3 regions of the Priestia sp. P5_B4 genome follow, and region 2 is predicted to be linked to each of the others. Evidence: predicted binding sites of a transcription regulator. Region 2 holds the regulator's gene; each other region holds the start of a gene.
The links. The regulator Rex, encoded in region 2, represses fermentation and respiration genes when NADH is low (regulators of the CRP and FNR family bind a similar motif). The targets are predictions, from matches to a motif close to TTGTGAAATATTTCACAA.

Region 1: AC1DRF_RS11125 (cytochrome c oxidase subunit II) is a predicted target of Rex. The motif match lies at 2,061-2,078, and genes of this name have one in related genera.
Region 3: AC1DRF_RS08510 (AtpZ/AtpI family protein) is a predicted target of Rex. The motif match lies at 3,208-3,225, and genes of this name have one in related genera.

Annotation. Positions count from the first base shown of each region.
Region 1 is NZ_JBFULJ010000099.1:5,070-9,384, reverse strand. It holds gene xylE (D-xylose transporter XylE) at 111-1,532, shown strand; gene AC1DRF_RS11130 (hypothetical protein) at 1,737-1,883, shown strand; gene AC1DRF_RS11125 (cytochrome c oxidase subunit II) at 2,267-3,205, shown strand; gene qoxB (cytochrome aa3 quinol oxidase subunit I) at 3,207-4,315, shown strand, end outside.
Region 2 is NZ_JBFULJ010000021.1:1,900-9,322, forward strand. It holds gene rimI (ribosomal protein S18-alanine N-acetyltransferase) at 1-395, shown strand, start outside; gene tsaD (tRNA (adenosine(37)-N6)-threonylcarbamoyltransferase complex transferase subunit TsaD) at 392-1,408, shown strand; gene AC1DRF_RS04720 (ABC-F family ATP-binding cassette domain-containing protein) at 1,663-3,597, opposite strand; gene AC1DRF_RS04725 (redox-sensing transcriptional repressor Rex) at 4,056-4,694, shown strand; gene tatA (twin-arginine translocase TatA/TatE family subunit) at 4,748-4,933, shown strand; gene tatC (twin-arginine translocase subunit TatC) at 4,949-5,704, shown strand; gene AC1DRF_RS04740 (YdiK family protein) at 5,730-5,957, opposite strand; gene AC1DRF_RS04745 (lysostaphin resistance A-like protein) at 5,954-6,682, opposite strand; gene groES (co-chaperone GroES) at 6,982-7,266, shown strand; gene groL (chaperonin GroEL) at 7,334-7,423, shown strand, end outside.
Region 3 is NZ_JBFULJ010000056.1:4,420-11,842, forward strand. It holds gene atpA (F0F1 ATP synthase subunit alpha) at 1-184, opposite strand, end outside; gene AC1DRF_RS08485 (F0F1 ATP synthase subunit delta) at 200-745, opposite strand; gene AC1DRF_RS08490 (F0F1 ATP synthase subunit B) at 742-1,260, opposite strand; gene atpE (F0F1 ATP synthase subunit C) at 1,363-1,575, opposite strand; gene atpB (F0F1 ATP synthase subunit A) at 1,666-2,376, opposite strand; gene AC1DRF_RS08505 (ATP synthase subunit I) at 2,395-2,766, opposite strand; gene AC1DRF_RS08510 (AtpZ/AtpI family protein) at 2,773-2,994, opposite strand; gene AC1DRF_RS08515 (S8 family serine peptidase) at 3,292-5,484, opposite strand; gene wecB (non-hydrolyzing UDP-N-acetylglucosamine 2-epimerase) at 5,552-6,703, opposite strand; gene upp (uracil phosphoribosyltransferase) at 6,726-7,355, opposite strand.

The DNA of each region.
Region 1 (4,315 bases), on a different contig from region 2:
CGAAAATTTCTTTTGTGTTCCAAGAATTTGAAAACGCATTCAAATAAGTGCGAACTCAGTTAGAAATAGAACTTCTACTGTTACTTTTAACTAACTGCTTTTAACAACGCATGAAACAAAATCGAAACTCATTATATATTTTTTCTATTACCTTAGTTGCCGCTATCGGAGGGTTACTGTTTGGATATGATACAGCTGTAATATCTGGAGCTGAAGAATCATTAAAGGTGTATCTTATTGACAGCTTAGGGTTAGGATCTTTAGCACATGGTGTTACTGTATCAAGTGCTTTAATAGGATGTATTATTGGAGGCTTGGTATCTGGTTATTTTGCGACGAAACTAGGACGCAAACAATCACTTATACTAGCAGCTATTCTTTTTATAGTCTCAGCGTTAGGCGCTTCTTATCCTGAGTTTTTATTTTTCACAAAAGGAGAACCGACACTCTCTTTGTTACTTGCTTTTAACTTCTACCGTATTATAGGTGGGATTGGTGTTGGCTTAGCATCAGCCATTTGTCCCATCTATATAGGAGAAATTGCACCGGCAGATATTCGCGGCAGATTGGTATCGTTCAATCAATTTATGATTATTTTTGGAATGTTAGTCGTTTACTTCGTGAATTGGGGTATTGCAAATGGGGAAACCTTAGAATGGATTAATGATGTAGGTTGGAGATACATGTTTGCTTCAGGAGCCATTCCAGCTTTACTCTTTGCAGCACTCTTGTTTTTAGTTCCTGAAACGCCTCGCTACTTAGCTATACAGAATCAAGATCAAAAAGCTTTAGCCATACTAACTAAAATTAATGGATCTTCAGAAGCGAAATCAATTTTAGAAGATATTAAACAAACAATTTCTACCAATGTTTCGTCTGAAAAATTATTGGCATATGGAAAATTAGTTATCGTTGTAGGTATACTGCTTTCTGTATTTCAACAGTTTGTAGGAATCAATGTAGCTCTATATTATGCTCCGCGTATTTTTGAAAGCATGGGAGCAGCTAAAGGTTCTTCTATGCTGCAAACTATTATTATGGGATTAGTAAACGTTATTTTTACAGTAATTGCAATTTTGACGGTTGATCGTTTGGGAAGAAAACCTTTATTAATAACAGGGTCTATCGGAATGGCCATTGGAATGTTCGGTGTAGCAAGCATGGCTTTTTCAAACATCATTGGTATAGGGACGCTTGTATTTATCATTATTTATACAGCTTCCTTTATGATGTCATGGGGACCAATTTGTTGGGTGCTCATTTCAGAGATTTTCCCTAACAAAATTAGAGGTCGTGCTGTGGCTATTGCCGTAGCTGCTCAGTGGGCGGCTAACTATTTTATTTCCTCTACGTATCCTGTGATGATGGAATATAGCGGAGGATTAACATATGGTTTTTACGGTTTAATGAGTGTACTTTCTGCTTTATTTGTTTGGAAATTTGTTCCTGAAACAAAAGGTAGAACTCTTGAACAAATGGAAAATATGTGGAGAAAAAAACAAGGGGCTTCAAAGAGTAAGAAGGCCATATAACCATTGAGCTTTTGCTTAGAGGAAAGATGAATATAAACCTTTCAAAAACACCTAAACTATTTTTAGGTGTTTTTAATATGTAACCTTTATGAAGAAAGTGGATAGCTTTTTTAAAGGATATTGCTATAGTGATAAGCCTCTTTAAAAATAGAAATATAGTTTTTTTATGAGGAGTGTTTCATCGTAAATATAAATAACGGTGCAATGAATTTACAAAAAATCTGGGGGTATCCGCTATATACGGAATATCCTAAAGAATTAAAGTATGATCATGCTTCCTGGGTTCCCGCGTATCAGAATCGGAAAATGATTGATTGGATGTTTCAGCAGGTCAAACAAGCAAATCAGTAAGTGTTAAAGCTCAATACTTCATCTAGTACTTATAAAAAACTCTTTCAGTTAATAAAAACTGGAAGAGTTTTTTTCTTTTATTAGGATAGTCACAAGGCACCTTTTATTCCCCACAATTACCCAAATATGTGACGAAATTATGGTAAAGGCGTTCAAACTACATAAAAAGCGCTTCAAGTGTGATGAATATCACACCTTTTAATGATACAACATGATAATTTTTTAGGAGTAAGCAATATGTCATGACAAACTTCAATATGTTAGGAGGTTATTAGCCTTTTGATCTGTTAAGATGCATCTCTAATATGAACGTTTATATACCATTATTATGTACAGAGATTTAGAAGAAGGGAGCCTGAGCTTAGGTGAGAAAGCAAAAATCAATGCATATTGGCAAGTTAATCATTCTCTCCGTATTCATCACAATTTTTTTAGCAGGCTGTGATAGTCGTTATTTGATTTTAAATCCGCAGGGAGCGGTGGCTCAAAAAGAATACCAGTTAATTATTTTTTCCATAATTTTATGCACAATTGTTGTTATTCCTGTTTTAGGTCTGCTTGTGTATATCGTTTTACGCTACCGTGATAAGCCTGGAAACAAGGCTTCGTATCGGCCAGACTGGGACGATAGTAAGCGTCTTGAATTTATTTGGTGGGGGATCCCCATTATTATTATTAGTATTTTAGGTTTCGCTACGGCCAAGACGACGTATGACTTAGTAGATCCGCCGAAAAAAGATGTAAAGCCGCTAACAATTGAAGTAACATCCCTTGACTGGAAATGGTTATTTCAATATCCGGATCAAGATATTGCGACAGTGAACTATGTCAACATTCCAAAAGATGTGCCCGTTCAATTCYTGCTAACGTCAGATGCACCTATGAATTCTTTTTGGGTACCCGAGTTGGGAGGACAATTATATACCATGCCGGGAATGGCAATGGGGCTTTGGCTGCAAGCTGATCACAAGGGAGAATATTTTGGTTCGGGTGCTAATTTTACGGGTGAAGGGTTCGCTCATATGAATTTTAAAGTTAAATCTACATCGACAAAAGAATTTAATCAGTGGGTAAAGCAAGTGAAAGAAACATCACCAGCTTTAACAAAAGCTGATTATAGCAACCTTGCCCAACAAGGTCTTTCTCTAGAAAAATCGTATTCTACCATTCCTYAAGGCTTATTCCAAGAAATTGTCATTAAAAACGGTGGTCAATATTATAGTCAGCATCACCATATGAAAAATGAAGACATGAAGACTATGAATGTGGCTTCTGAAGAACAAGTACATGCACAGCATGAGCACCAGGAAGGAGGAAAATAAGTTGTTAGAAAAATTAAAAGATTTTTCATCTCATTTTTTTGTGACAGGAGAACCGATGATTTACGGAGCAGATGTCGCCATTTTATTAACATTAGCCGGTATTATTTTTGTTCTTACGTATCTTAAAAAATGGAAGTGGCTATGGCGTGAGTGGCTCACAACGGTGGATCATAAAAAAATTGGTATTATGTATATGCTTTCTTCATTATTAATGCTGTTTCGAGGCGGAGTAGATGCATTATTAATGCGTATGCAACTAGCATTCCCTCAGTGGCATTTTCTAGATTCTAATCATTACAACGAAATTTTTACTACACACGGAACCATTATGATTCTATTTATGGCAATGCCGCTTATGTTTGCGTTCTTTAACATTGTTGTACCTCTTCAAATTGGAGCAAGGGATGTCGCCTATCCTTTTTTAAACGCGGTAAGCTTTTGGCTATTTTTCTTTGGCGCCATGCTTTTCAATTTGTCGTTTGTAATCGGCGGCTCGCCAGATGCAGGATGGTTGAGTTATCCTCCGCTTTCTGGCATGCAGTTCAGTCCTGGACCGGGTCAAGATTTTTATATTTGGGGTATTCAAATATCAGGTATTGGCAGCTTGGCTTCTGGAATTAATTTTATTATGACTATTTTAAAAATGCGTGCACCGGGCATGAAACTTATGCATATGCCCCTATTCACGTGGTCCGTTCTAGCAAGCTGTATTATTATCATTTTCGCGTTTCCTGTATTAACCGTAACGCTTGCTTTATTGTTTATTGACCGCTTCTTTGACGGACACTTATTTACTATGACCGGCGGAGGAAATCCGATGATGTACATTAACTTAATTTGGATGTGGGGACATCCTGAAGTGTATATCGTTGTACTTCCTGCATTCGGCATTTTTTCTGAAATCGTTGCAACGTTTTCTCAAAAGAAGATATTTGGCTATAAGTCTATGGTTTTTTCAATGATGATTATTAGCGTTCTATCGTATTTCACATGGGTACATCATTTCTTTACGATGGGTGCAGGTGCTAATGTGAATGTGTTTTTTGCTATTACGACGATGGCTATCGGAATTCCAACGGGTGTTAAAGTGTTCAACTGGTTATTTACGAT
Region 2 (7,423 bases):
TGAAAATCGAAGAGAAGTCTTTTACGACACCTTGGAGTTCAGAAGCGTTTCAAAATGAGTTAACCAATAATCAATTTTCAACTTACATTGTGATGGAAGAAGGAGAAAATATTATTGGGTATTGCGGAACGTGGATTGTTATTGACGAAGCACATGTAACCAACATTGCCCTATTGCCAGACTACCGAGGTAAGGGACTCGGTGAATTGCTGCTGCGCAACGTGATGGACGTTCTTCGAAAACTAGGTGCTGTGTCAATGACATTAGAAGTTAGGGTATCTAATCATATTGCACAATCATTGTATCAAAAGCTAGGTTTTAAACCTGGAGGTATTCGTAAGAATTATTATTCTGATAACAATGAGGATGCATTAGTTATGTGGGTGAATTTATGAGTGAAAATCAATTAATTTTAGCATTAGAAACAAGCTGTGATGAGACAGCAGCGGCCGTGATTCGAAACGGTCATGAAATTGTAGCCAATGTGGTGGCATCACAAATAGAAAGCCATAAACGATTTGGCGGTGTCGTACCGGAGATTGCATCTCGTCATCATGTGGAACAAATTACGGTAGTAGTTGAAGAAACTTTAAATCAAGCGAACTTGACGTTTGCAGATATTGATGCAATAGCTGTAACGGAAGGACCTGGGCTTGTGGGAGCACTTCTTATTGGCGTAAATGCAGCCAAAGCGCTAGCATTTGCACACCAAAAGCCATTAATAGGTGTTCATCATATTGCAGGACATATTTATGCAAATCAGCTAATCAAAAAATTAGAATTCCCGCTTTTATCGCTAGTTGTATCTGGAGGGCATACAGAGCTTGTATACATGGAAAGTCACGGTCAGTTTAAAGTGATTGGTGAAACGAGAGATGATGCGGCAGGAGAAGCCTACGATAAAGTAGCCCGCACGTTAAACCTTCCATATCCAGGCGGACCTCATATTGACCGCCTTGCACATGAAGGAGAGCCATTAATTGATTTGCCGCGTGCTTGGCTAGAAGAAGGATCCTATGATTTTAGTTTCAGTGGGTTAAAATCAGCAGTTATTAACACTGTCCACAACGCGAAGCAAAAAGGTGAAGAAATTCTTCCACAAACACTTGCTGCTAGCTTTCAAGCGAGTGTTATTGATGTGTTAGTAACTAAAACGGTTAAAGCTGCAAAGGAATATAAGGTTAAGCAAGTGTTAGTAGCAGGAGGAGTTGCTGCTAATAAAGGACTTAGAGCAGCGCTAGAAGAAGCATTTGCAACATTATCAAACATTGAGCTTATTATCCCGCCGCTATCTCTATGCACGGATAATGCCGCAATGATTGGAGCAGCGGCAAGTGTACGATTTGCTCAAGGAAAACGCTCAGATATGTCATTAAACGCAAACCCCGGTTTAGACTTGGAAGAGTAAGAGACGAATGAGATTTATTTCTCATTCGTCTTTTTTGTGGATAAAAATGATTTATCAACAATATTCAATAAATTTAGAATTGACTGTGGATAATTATGTGGAAAAGTCCGTGCACTCAGTACACGGACATGTTATCAACAAGTTTTAATTATGAAAATCAGACAGATATCCACTATTTATTCACAGAGTGGATAAAGCTTGTCCTAAAGCGCACGAACAAGTAAATAGGGTGAATAAATACGAAAAAATATAGGCTATTCTTCTAGAAGTAGCTGTAATTCTTCCCACTCTTCCATTAATGTGGATAACTGTGAAGAAATTTTTTCATTTTCAACGTTTAATCTTGATACTTCTTCGTGGTTTTGATAAATTTCAGGATTACAAAGAAGTTCTTCATTCTCCGCTTGTGCGGCTTCTAATTTGTTTACTTCAGTTTCAATTTCTTCAATTCGGCGCGTTCGCTGCCTCATCAATTTCTTTTGTTCTTTATCTTGTTTATAAGACTGTTTATCTACTTTTACGGTACGTTCTTCGTTGGCTTTTATATTTTCTAATTCTTTGATTTCCTCTATTTCTGCTTTCTTTTCTACATAATAGTCATAATCTCCAAGAAATTCTTCTACTCCTTCAGGAGATAGCTCTGCTATTTTGTTTGCAATACGATTAATAAAATAACGGTCATGTGAAACAAATAATAGAGTCCCTGGGTAATCAATTAACGCATTCTCGAGTACTTGTTTGCTATCTAAATCAAGATGGTTAGTAGGTTCATCCAAAATTAAGAAATTAGCTTTTTGAAGCATAAGCTTCGCAAGAGCCAAACGTGCTTTTTCACCACCGCTAAGCGTCGAAACGATTTTCAGTACATCATCACCTGAAAACAGAAAATTTCCAAGCGCTGTACGAATTTCTTTTTCAGGTTTGGATGGGTAGTCATCCCAAAGCTCATTTAAAACAGTTTTATTAGACGTTAAATTAGCTTGCTCTTGGTCGTAATAACCAACCATTACGTTTGAGCCAAAAGAAATGGTTCCAGTCTTGAAGCTTAGTTTATCCACAATACCTTTTAATAACGTAGATTTCCCAACTCCATTAGGACCAACCAACGCAAGGCTTTCACCTTTTTTAATCCGAAGGTTTGCGTCTTGGACAACATATTTGTTTTCATCATATCCGATGGACACGTTTTCGAGATTTAAGACTTCATTTCCGCTTTGACGCTCAATTTCAAACGAAAAACTAGCTGATTTTTCGCCTTCGTTAGGTCGATTTATTAACTCCATTCGATCGAGCTGCTTACGTCTGCTTTGCGCACGTTTTGTAGTCGATGCGCGGGCGATGTTTCGTTGAATAAAATCATTCAGTTTTGCGACTYCATCTTGCTGCTTTTCGTACTGACGCAACTCTTTTTCATATCGCTCTGCTTTTTGTACAAGGTATTTAGAGTAGTTGCCCGTGTACTTGACCGTTGTTTTTTGTGTGACTTCATACACTTGATTTACGACCTTATCAAGGAAGTAACGATCGTGTGAAACAATTAAAATAGCTCCTTCATACCCTTGCAGAAACTGTTCCAGCCATGCTAAAGTTTCAATATCTAAGTGGTTGGTAGGCTCATCCAGAATAAGCAAGTCTGGCTTTGTTAAAAGCAGTTTTGCAAGAGCCAAGCGCGTTTTTTGTCCACCGCTCAAGGAGGAAATAGGGGTGCTATAGTCAAAGTTTGAGAAACGGAAACCGTGAAGAATAGATCGTGTATCCGCTTCATATTGATAGCCGCCTAAATCTTTGAAAGTTACTTGAAGCTGATCGTACTCTTTGGTTAGTTTTTCGTATTGAACTGAATCATTAAAAATGTCTGGATCGCCCATCTTCGTTTCAAGCGTACGTAATTCTTTTTCCATCTTCTTTAACGGAGCAAAGACTGTCATCATTTCTTCCCATATGGAGAGTGTTGACTCAAGAACTGTATCTTGTCCCATATAATCAATGGAAACACCTTTAGGTTTAATAATTTCTCCGCTGTCATAAGAAAGCTGCTCAGCAATAATTTTTAATAAAGTTGATTTACCTGCACCGTTTCGTCCCACTAGGGCAATGCGGTCTTTTGATTGTACTTCTAACTTTATATTCGATAAAATGGGTTCTGCCCCATAGTATTTTGTAATACCGTTCAATTGTAGAATAATCATTTTTTCACCTCTAGTAGTATATCCATAGTGTATTTTAACATATTTTCAACTACAAGTTCTTCCTACAAGCGTTTGTAATTTGTAGAGGGACAAGAACAAATGATGAAGCGAATGTTTTGATTCATGAAATAAAATGATTTTACCTGCACATTTTATACAGGATACTATGTTAAAATAAGAGATAAGTGCATCTCTGAACTTATATATGATGGATGTAGAAAATCCGTCATGACTAACAAACGGATCCTTTGAAGGGCTAATTGCTTCGTTCTAGCTACCGACTTTAAGTATTCCTGGATAGACAAAAGGCGTCGGGGTGTGAAGTGGAGTATATATAAAACAAGAGAAAAGAGAGAGAATTGGAAGCGCTACCTCAAGGCGGTTGAGGCTTTGTGAAAGGTAATGCAATATGACTTGAAAATGTTAGTAATGACATACATGAACTGAGGGGGTACAACGTGAACACTGAACAATTAAAAATACCACAAGCAACGGCTAAACGATTGCCGCTTTATTATCGTTTTTTAAAAAACTTGCATGCTTCTGGTAAACAGCGTGTTTCGTCAGCGGAGTTAAGTGAGGCAGTGAAAGTTGATTCTGCTACTATTCGCCGGGATTTTTCTTACTTTGGAGCATTAGGGAAAAAGGGATACGGCTACAATGTGAATTATTTACTTACATTTTTCCGTAAAACGTTAGACCAAGATGAAGTAACGAAAGTAGCACTGATTGGCGTAGGGAATCTGGGAACGGCCTTTTTAAATTATAATTTTATTAAAAATAATAACACCAAAATTGAGTGCGCTTTTGATGTGATAGAAGATAAAGTCGGTACAAAAGTAGGCGACGTGCCGGTTTATCACCTTGACCAATTGGAAGATTATATGAGTGATGATATCTCAGTKGCGATTTTAACCGTTCCTGCCACTGTGGCTCAGCAAATTACCGATCGTTTAGTGAGTTGCGGAATTAAAGGGATTCTAAACTTCACTCCTGCACGCTTAAACGTACCGGATGAGATTCGACTGCATCATATTGATCTGGCTGTAGAATTACAGTCGCTTGTCTACTTTTTGAAAAATTATCCTGTTGAATAAGATGGACTGTGTTACGATTTCCTTAAGTCTAAATTAATAAGGAGAGTGGGAATATGGGGATTGGAGCAGGTAGTTGGATTATTATTGCGATTGTAGCACTGCTTATTTTTGGACCGAAACGGTTACCGGAGCTAGGAAGATCAGTCGGGCAAACGCTTAGAGAGTTTAAGCATGCCGCTAGCGGTGCCTCAGAAGATCGTGAAAAAGATAAACAGCGTCAAGTAGATGACAAAGAGTAAAAGGGTGATCATAGTATGACCGAACAAGAAATGTCAATATATGATCATATAGGAGAGTTGCGAAAGCGCATTTTAATTGTTTTATTTTTCTTTGTCATTGCCACAATTGGCGGCTTTTTTATAGCGGATAAGGTTATTGTCTATTTACAGCATGCTGATGAGGCAAAAAATTTAACGATGAATGCATTTAGGCTAACAGATCCAGTTAAGATTTATATGCAGTTTGCTGTTATTATCGGCTGTGTACTTGCAGCTCCTGTTGCACTGTATCAACTTTGGGCATTTATTAGTCCTGGTTTATATGAAAAAGAGCGTAAGGTAACGCTTGGATATATTCCTGTTTCCATTTTTCTCTTTATCGGCGGTGTCTCTTTTTCTTATTTTGTGTTGTTTCCATTTGTCGTCGATTTTATGACGCGCGTTTCTGATGAGCTGAATGTAAACCAAGTGATTGGCATTAATGAATACTTTTCTTTTTTAATGCAGCTCACACTGCCTTTTGGCCTGTTGTTTCAGCTTCCTGTTGTCGTCATGTTTTTGACGCGATTAGGAATTATCACGCCTATGTTTTTATCTCAAATTCGAAAGTATGCCTATTTCGTACTGCTAGTTATTGCCGCACTTATTACACCACCAGAATTGCTCTCGCACATGATGGTGACAGTGCCGCTCTTAATTTTGTATGAAATCAGCATCATTATTTCCCGCATTTCGTATCGCAAAGTGTTAAAGGCAAGGGCAGAGCAAGAAAGAGAAGATGTTAGTATGTAAAAAAACCACTGTTTCAGTGGTTTTTTTATTTAGATGAATCATCTTGATTTTTATATTGCTGCTGCAACTTTTTAATTTTATAGTGCAAGATAAAAATGCGCACCGCAAATCTGAAATCGAACGCGGCTACGAGTGCAAATAAGATCGTGGGGAAATTCCACACGGTTTCCTGAGCATTTTGAATAGCCAGGTAGGTGAATAAAACCCCCATAATAATATAAATAAACCCTCGTGTTAAAGGGATATTCTTCATAAAAACATGCCTCCAAAAATAAACTTCATTTGTTCTGCTTGCTTTTGCATTTCTATAATTTTATCTGCAAAAATAGTTTGAGATAAAATAACGATTGTATTCATCAACACGTGAGCAATAATGGGTACAATAATTAGTTTTGTTCTTGCATAAAGGAATGCAAATACAAATCCCATGGCTGTATACACGAGCAAATGTTTAAAATCCCAGTGTACGGCAGCGAAAATAAGGGAACTAATAAATGCAGAGACAAAGAAATTATATCGTTTGTGAAGAGAGCCGAAAATAATCTTTCGAAAAATAATCTCTTCTAGAATTGGTCCAATAACAGACGTAACGACAATGAGGAACGGCGTTGCTTTAACAAGATTAACAATATTTTGTGTGTTTTCAGATACTTGGGTAATGCCAAGAGCGTGCTCAATCATACCTGCTACAGCTTGACCAGCCATAGCCAGGAACACCCCAAGGACTGACCAGACCACAGTTACCGTTGTTCCCGCATGTTCTATACGCATGGACATATCACGGCGCAGCAGCAGTAAGACAATAAGTAAACCAAGGATAAAGCTAATGATGGTCCAATAAGTCAAAAGCATGACATTCGCTGTTCGAACTGGATATTGATCAAACATTCCTGTTAATTTTAACAGCGGTATACCAACAACTCCTGAAAACTGCATAAGGATGTAGGTGAGGATAACATACCAATAACGTTTTTCCAATCTTCTATACTCCTTTAAAAGGTTTTTATGTATATATGTCGAAGAAGTACTGTACAGTTAGTAATTTCTTCTTGCTCGTATTGTAACATACATATTATTGAACAGAGAAAAGAATGCTTTATTTCTCAAAATCGTCGAAATCTAAAACTATTATATGTAGTTTTCGTAAATTTTAAATTTTTTTTGTTTAATACTTGCAAAAAAAACCCACTTTGTTTTAATATAATAATTGTGTTAGCACTCGTTGAGGTTGAGTGCTAATAAAAATGCAAACATATTATTTGAGGAGGTTGTTTCACTTGTTAAAGCCATTAGGTGATCGCGTAGTGATTGAACTTGTAAAATCTGAGGAAAAAACAGCAAGCGGTATCGTGTTACCGGACAGTGCAAAAGAAAAGCCACAAGAGGGTAAAATTGTTGCTGTTGGTACAGGCCGAGTATTAGAAAGCGGTGAGCGTGTAGCTTTAGAAGTAGCTGCGGGCGATCGTATCATCTTCTCAAAATATGCGGGTACTGAAGTGAAATACGAAGGTACTGAATACTTAATTTTACGCGAAAGCGATATTTTAGCTGTAATCGGCTAATGTTAACCACAAACTTATCATACGTAAAAAATAGATTATTAAGAACATCTTGAGGAGGTCAAAGAACATGGCAAAAGACATTAAATTTAGCGAAGAAGCACGTCGCGCAATGCTACGTGGTGTAGATACATTAGCAAATGCTGTAAAAGTAACGCTT
Region 3 (7,423 bases), on a different contig from region 2:
TTCCCATGACACCATTTGAAAATTCAACCAGTTCTCCAGCCATGACATTGTCGAGGCCATGAGCACGTGCGATACCGTCCCCAACTTGGATAACAGTACCTACATCACTCACTTTAATCTCAGACTGATAGTTTTCAATTTGCTGCTTGATCAGCGCACTAATTTCTTCAGCTTTGATGCTCATGAATTTCACCCCTATCTACGATCTGTGTGCAAGAAGTCCTCGGTGGATCGTTTCTAATTTGCTGCTAATGCTGCCATCATAGATACGATTACCAATGCGAAGCTTCACGCCGCCGATTAGGCTTTTATCTACTATATTTGAAATATTTAACGTATGTTTTCCAACTTTAGAAGCAAATGATTGTGAGATTGCTCTTTTCTCATCTGCACTTAAAGGTTTGACAGAATAAACAGTTGCATCTGCCACGCCACGTACTTCGTTCGCTAGGAAACGATACTCTTTTACCATCTCGCTAACAATTTGAATGCGGTGACGCTCTAATAATAGAAGAACCGTATGTTGAACAGTTGGTGAAAGTTCAGCAAATGCCTCACTTACAAACTGTTTTTTTCGCTCAATTGTAATTTTTGGATGAGTTAATACATCCATTAATTCAGGTGTTTTAGCAAACACCTCTTCAACGATTTGTAGCTGGTCTTGCATTTCATCGATCATCTGTTTTTCTGTTGCTAATTGAAAAAGAGCTAGTGCATAGCGCTTGGCTACAGCTGGTTGACTCATCGTACATCCCCTACTTCTTGGATATATTCATGAATTAACTTCTCTTGATCTTGTTCAGAAAGTTCTTTTTCAATAACTTTCGACGCAATTAAAACAGATAATGAAGCAACTTGCTCACGTAACGCAGCAACTGCTTGATCTTTTTGCTGTTCGATTTCTTGTTTTGCTGCAGCTTTTAGACGCTCAGACTCTTCGCGTGCTGCGGCAATGATTTCTTCTTTTTTATCTTCTGCAGACTTTCTAGCGTTTTCCATCATTACTTGCACTTCTTGACGAGATTGCTTTAAGATTTCACGCTGCTCTTCAACAAGCTTCTTCGCTTCCTCATTTTGCTTTTCTGCTTCATCAATCTCACCGGCAATATGCTCTTCACGTTTTTTCATGATTCCCATTACAGGACCAAACGCGAATTTTTGAAGTAACGCAAGTAGGATAAGGAACATCACTAATTGGAAAAGAATATCTCCACCATTAATGCCTGCTGCTCCTAACACAAACATGTTCGACACGGCCATGTTCACTCCCTTCAGAGACTCCACATATATAATTTACTTATTAAAGACATAAAGTAATGGCGAAGGTTCTTTTGAATGATCTTCGCCACATGTAACACATTATTATTTACCTTGTACCATGAATGCAATAACTACGGCGATAATTGGAAGCGCCTCAACTAAGGCAACCCCAACGAACATCATTGAAGTTAATGTACCACGTGCTTCTGGTTGGCGAGCTGTGCCTTCAATCGTCTTAGAAACGATAAGACCGTTACCAATACCAGCACCTAGTGCCGCTAAACCAATCGCAATTGCAGATGCTATTAAACCCATTTTATAAAGTCCTCCCTTAATATATATGATTTTGTTTAACTAAGTTTTGTTTTGTCCAAATTGGGTATTACTTGAACAAAGCTTTATAAATTAATGGTCGCTACTCACTTTGTGAGATAAATAAACCATCGTTAACATTGTGAAAATGAAGGCCTGAATTGCGCCTACAAAAATACTGAATCCTTGCCATAAAAGCATTGGAATAGCAGCTCCAATTGTACCTAGGAAGCCTGTTGTTGCTAAACCAGCTAGCAAGCTTAACAAAATTTCCCCAGCATAAATATTACCGTAAAGACGAAGGCCAAGCGTTAACGTATTGGCAAACTCCTCGATAATCTTAAGCGGGAATAAAAATGCCATTGGCTTGAAGTAATCTTTCGTGTATGCAGAGAACCCTCGCATTTTAATACCATAGTAATGTGATAGTACAACTACCATAACGGCTAACGTCAGCGTAATTGCTGGATCAGCGGTTGGCGATTTCCACCATAAGTTATGGTCAATCACGATGGCAAATGGAAGACCCAACATATTTGACACAAAAATGTACATAAGTAAAGTTACACCTAGCGTCAAAAAGCGGCCACCTGTTTTCCAATCCATATTGCTATTAACGAGTCCTTTAACAAAATCTAAGACCCATTCAATAAAGTTTTGTGCACCGCTTGGCTTCATAGCAAGAGTACGAGTACATAAAACTGCAATTAAGAATACAATAACAGAAGCTACGGTAACCATAAGCAAGTTACTTTGACTAAAAGTAAGGCCTAGAAACTCTATAGTTGGTGATTCATGACCCAACTGTGTTCACCTCTCTTTCTATCTTCTACGCATATTTTGAACAACTAAATCTATGATAATGACAACGTAATACGTCATTAATCCCACAACTACACTAATAATATGAAAGGTTTTTGGATAAGAGATGGTAATCACAACTGCGAGAGCAGCTGTTGCAAATCTTACAACAGTCCCAATTGAACGGGGCTTTTTCCCCTCATCCAACGCCTGTCCAAACTGCTCAAACTTTCTTACTAAGTTCCACAAATTATACAAACTCAGGGCGGTTCCTAAAATTAAACCTGCAAAAACAGCCTTATAACTTGTAAATCCCCAGCCGAGAACGTATAATGCTAACAAATACAATATGTATGAACGAAGTCTTGGAAAAACGTGCTGCAAATCCTGCATGAATTATTAATCTCCTGAAAAAAAATGGTGGACTGTCCGCAGCATCATAAAAACACCTGCTGCTAGCCCTGAAAGAAGGCCTAAAATCAAAAATAGTGGTTCGGTGTCAAGCCATTGATCAGCCCATCTTCCAGAGAATAAGCCAATTAAGACTGAACCTGCTAACTGTGATAGAATGATTGACACTAATGCCATCGCTTGCAAAGGATGACGGTTGCGATCTTTCATAAGCTCATACCCCTTTTGCAAAATTTTCTTTTTTCCGAATTCTCTATCGTTTTTATAGCTCAATATATGATAGAAAGGCAAAAAAAATTGCTAAAAAAGGTAAAAACAGCTAATAAAATACACAGAAATATCAACGGTTTTCACAGGTTGAAAACCTTATCATTTATATTCCCTGTAAGCATACAATAGCGTATATTTAATGTCAATGTGTTTAAGCTAAAAACTTCACAATCTCTTCTTATTGTTCACATTTCTGCCACACATAAAACCTCTTCAAATGAAAACATTTAAAGAGGTTCATTCAATCGTTATTGTACTGTTTACAACATGCTCTTGTCCATGCTTTTTCACAAATGCAAATATTTGGTACGCTCCCGGTACAAGCGATTCATCGATCGTTATTTTCCGTTTTCTCATGCCTCTTTCTACATCAACGTCAACATCTAAATACGATATAAACTGTAAAGACTGCTTATCAAAAAGAGCAACGCCTAACTCATCTGCTCCTTCAGGCAAAAACAGTTCATAACTATACGTATTTTTCTCTTTTTCCGCTGCTACTTGCAATCCCATGACACGGGGATAATCTGGAATGCTAACCATGTACATATAAGGAAGCGAAAATGTTTCACGTGAATCATTTATTTCCAAATATCCGTCATATATACCTTTATTTTTAAAACGGGGCTGCACCGATAAAGTGACAGCTATTTCTTTTGTCTGATGGGGCTGCACGGTGACAGGTAATGGAACATCCCAATTCACTCCTTCATCCCTTTTCGGAACGTTCAAGCGATACGTTTTTGCTTTATCAGACTGGTTATCAATTTTAAATGATAAGACTTTCTTTGATGGGCGCGTAAAAATACCGAAAGATAAAGAAGATGGATAAAATAAAGAGTCTGCTGTGACAGCTTTTGCTATTTGAATTCTCCCGGCTCCTTGTTCATATACGTGATACGTTTTACCATTTAGCTGCTGCATTACTTTACTTGTGTTCATCAATGAAGCTTTGACTTGTTCAGGAGACCAGTTCGGGTGAGCTTGTAAAATAAGAGCGCACGCTCCAGCTACATGGGGCGCAGCCATACTTGTTCCATGCATGCGTTCATATCCCCCAGGAACTGTACTATTAATGAAGTAACCAGGTGCGACGACATCCGGCTTGATTCCCCAAGTAGTCGTTACAGGTCCTCTTGAACTGAAAGATGTGAGCAAGTCTTGCACCACTTGCTTGCCAGTGCGTAAGTATGGCTGTTGAGACTGAATGTATTGATTAATGGTATCACCGTTTTTTTTACTTACCCATATCACTGGAATATTTACTGATTCTTGTAGTTTACCGATCATGTTTTTTTCAGTCGGACTATATAAAATAACGGCTTTTGCTCCTGCCTGTTCAGCTTGTTTAATCTTTTTTTCAACCACATTTCCTTCTGCTTTTAGCAAAATGACGTTACCCAACGCATGCTTTTGCTCTTTGAAGTATTCTTCATTTATTACACGCAGCGTTTGATTAAACGTCCATGGACGAGACCCTTCTACTGGCGCCATCATAATTTTTTCTTTGTTAAATCCAATTGTTAGAAATTGAACTGTTGTCGGGGAAACAGAAGCGCCAACCGAAATAGCTTTTCCCGCTGTACCTGGAGAGCCCACGGTCCATAAACCTGGACCTGAATTGCCGCTGGATGTAACCGTTACAATTCCTTTTTCAACAGCTCGATCTAACGCTAAGCTTGTTGGTAAATCAGGGCCATTCACATCATTTCCTAATGATAAATTAATAATATCTACATCATCTTGAATTGCTTTTTCGATAGCTAGAATAACACTTTCAGACGTTCCAGCTCCACCAGGTCCAAGAGCTCGGTATGCGTAGATCTCCGCCTGAGGTGCTACACCTTTAATATTTCCATTTGCTGCAATAATACCAGCTACATGAGTGCCATGCAGAGTAGGCTCTCCTTGCTCCCGAGTGGTTTCCATCGGCTCATAATCTTTATCTATTACATCATACCCTCCCCTGTAGGTTTGTTTTAAATCCGGATGAGAATAATCAACACCCGTATCGATGACGCCTACTTTGATCCCTTWTCCTGTTAAGCGCTGATTATGAGTATCAAATAAGCCTCTTACCTGTTCTGAGCCAATGAAGGTTACACTATTTTCTTCTGCAGCCTGGTAGTTTTTAATAGAATGTGAACCAATAATAGAAGGATTATGAGATAGTTTTTCCAAATCCGAGATGGAGCCGTTTAATGAAAGTCCTGTAAATACTGTGTGAAATTCGCTCTTAATCTTTATATTAGGATAATTTTTTTGTAGCTGACTTTTAAATTCCGCGAATTTTTCTTTTTCAACCATGACAATTATTGATTTTTCCTGATGATTCATTTCTTGTTTTATAGAAGGAAATGTCGGATTGAGCGACATTTGCCCTCCCCCGCTCCCTAATATAAAGCTAAGCATTAACCATTTAATCCACATAAAAAAACACCTCTCACACTATCGTGTCTCAAAGAGACACTTTTCATGTGAAAGGTGTTTAGAAATCTTACGAAAGCGGATTAAAAGCTTCCGGTCTGTTTTCACGGCGGTTGAAATAGTAGCTAATAGCATCACAAATACGTTTAGAAGCTAAGCCATCTCCGTAAGGATTCGATGCTTGTGACATTTGCTTATATACGTCTTCATCTATTAACAGCTCTTTTGCTAGCGTATAAATTGTTTCTTCTTCCGTTCCTGCTAGTTTGAGCGTTCCTGCTTCAATTCCTTCCGGTCGCTCTGTTGTATCACGAAGTACCAATACAGGTACGCCTAATGAAGGAGCTTCTTCTTGAACACCGCCCGAATCTGTCAAAATAATATGAGCGCGCTCAGCGAAGTTATGGAAGTCAATTACATCTAACGGTTCAATTAAATGAATGCGTGGGTCATTTCCTAAGATATCGTTTGCTGTTTCTCTAACTACCGGATTCAAATGAACAGGATACACAACTTGCACATCTTCATGTTCATCCACAATACGTTTAACCGCACGGAACATGTTTTTCATTGGTTCGCCTAAATTTTCGCGGCGATGCGCCGTTAATAAAATAAGACGATCATCTCCCAATTTCGTTAACACTTCATGCTCATATGTCTCTTTTACTGTCGTTTTTAACGCATCGATAGCTGTGTTTCCAGTCACAAAGATTCGCTCTTCTTTTTTATTCTCTGCTTGCAAATTAGCTGCAGACTTATCTGTCGGAGCAAAGTGCAAATCAGCAAGAACGCCTGTAAGCTGACGGTTCATTTCTTCCGGATATGGAGAATATTTATTCCATGTGCGCAAACCTGCTTCAACATGTCCCACCTGAATTTGATTATAAAAAGCTGCTAGTCCGGCAATAAACGTCGTAGTTGTATCGCCGTGTACAAGTACGATGTCCGGCTTTACTTTTTTCATTACGTCGTCCAAACCTTCTAATCCTCTGGTCGTTACGTCCATAAGAGTTTGGCGATCTTTCATAATGTTAAGGTCATAGTCAGGCTGAATGTCAAAAATGCTCAATACTTGGTCTAACATTTCACGGTGCTGAGCCGTTACCGTCACAATCGCTTCGAACTCCTTAGGTCGCTTTTTAAGCTCTAGCACTAGAGGGGCCATTTTAATTGCTTCTGGTCTTGTCCCGAATATCGTCATTACTTTAATTGGCTGCTTCATGTTCATCACCCGAATCTACAAATTATTTTGTACCGAATAAACGATCCCCTGCATCACCTAAACCTGGAACAATATATCCATGGTCATTTAATTTTTCATCTAATGCCGCAATGTAAATATCTACGTCAGGGTGTGCTTCTTTTACGATTTCCACGCCTTCAGGAGCAGCAATTAAACACATAAATTTAATGTTTTTAGCGCCTCTTTTTTTAAGAGAGTTGATTGCTTCTACAGCTGACCCTCCTGTTGCAAGCATAGGATCTACTACAATAAAGTCACGCTCTTCTACATCATTAGGCAGCTTTACATAATATTCAACAGGCTGTAATGTTTCTGGATCACGATATAAGCCAACGTGTCCAACTTTAGCAGCTGGCATTAGTTTTAAAAATCCATCTACCATGCCGATACCAGCACGAAGAATTGGAACGATACCAAGCTTTTTCCCTGCAATAACTTTTGACTTTGTTTTGCAAACCGGTGTTTCAATTTCAACGTCTTCTAGCGGTAAATCACGTGTCGCTTCAAAAGCCATTAAGCTTGCCACTTCATCAACTAATTCACGAAACTCTTTCGTTCCCGTTTTTACATCGCGTATGTAAGTTAATTTGTGTTGAATAAGCGGGTGATCAAATACGTATACTTTGCCCATTGATATCTCTCCTTATATATAAAGATGTACACATTAAAATACCATTCAACGAATTGAATGGTACGTAC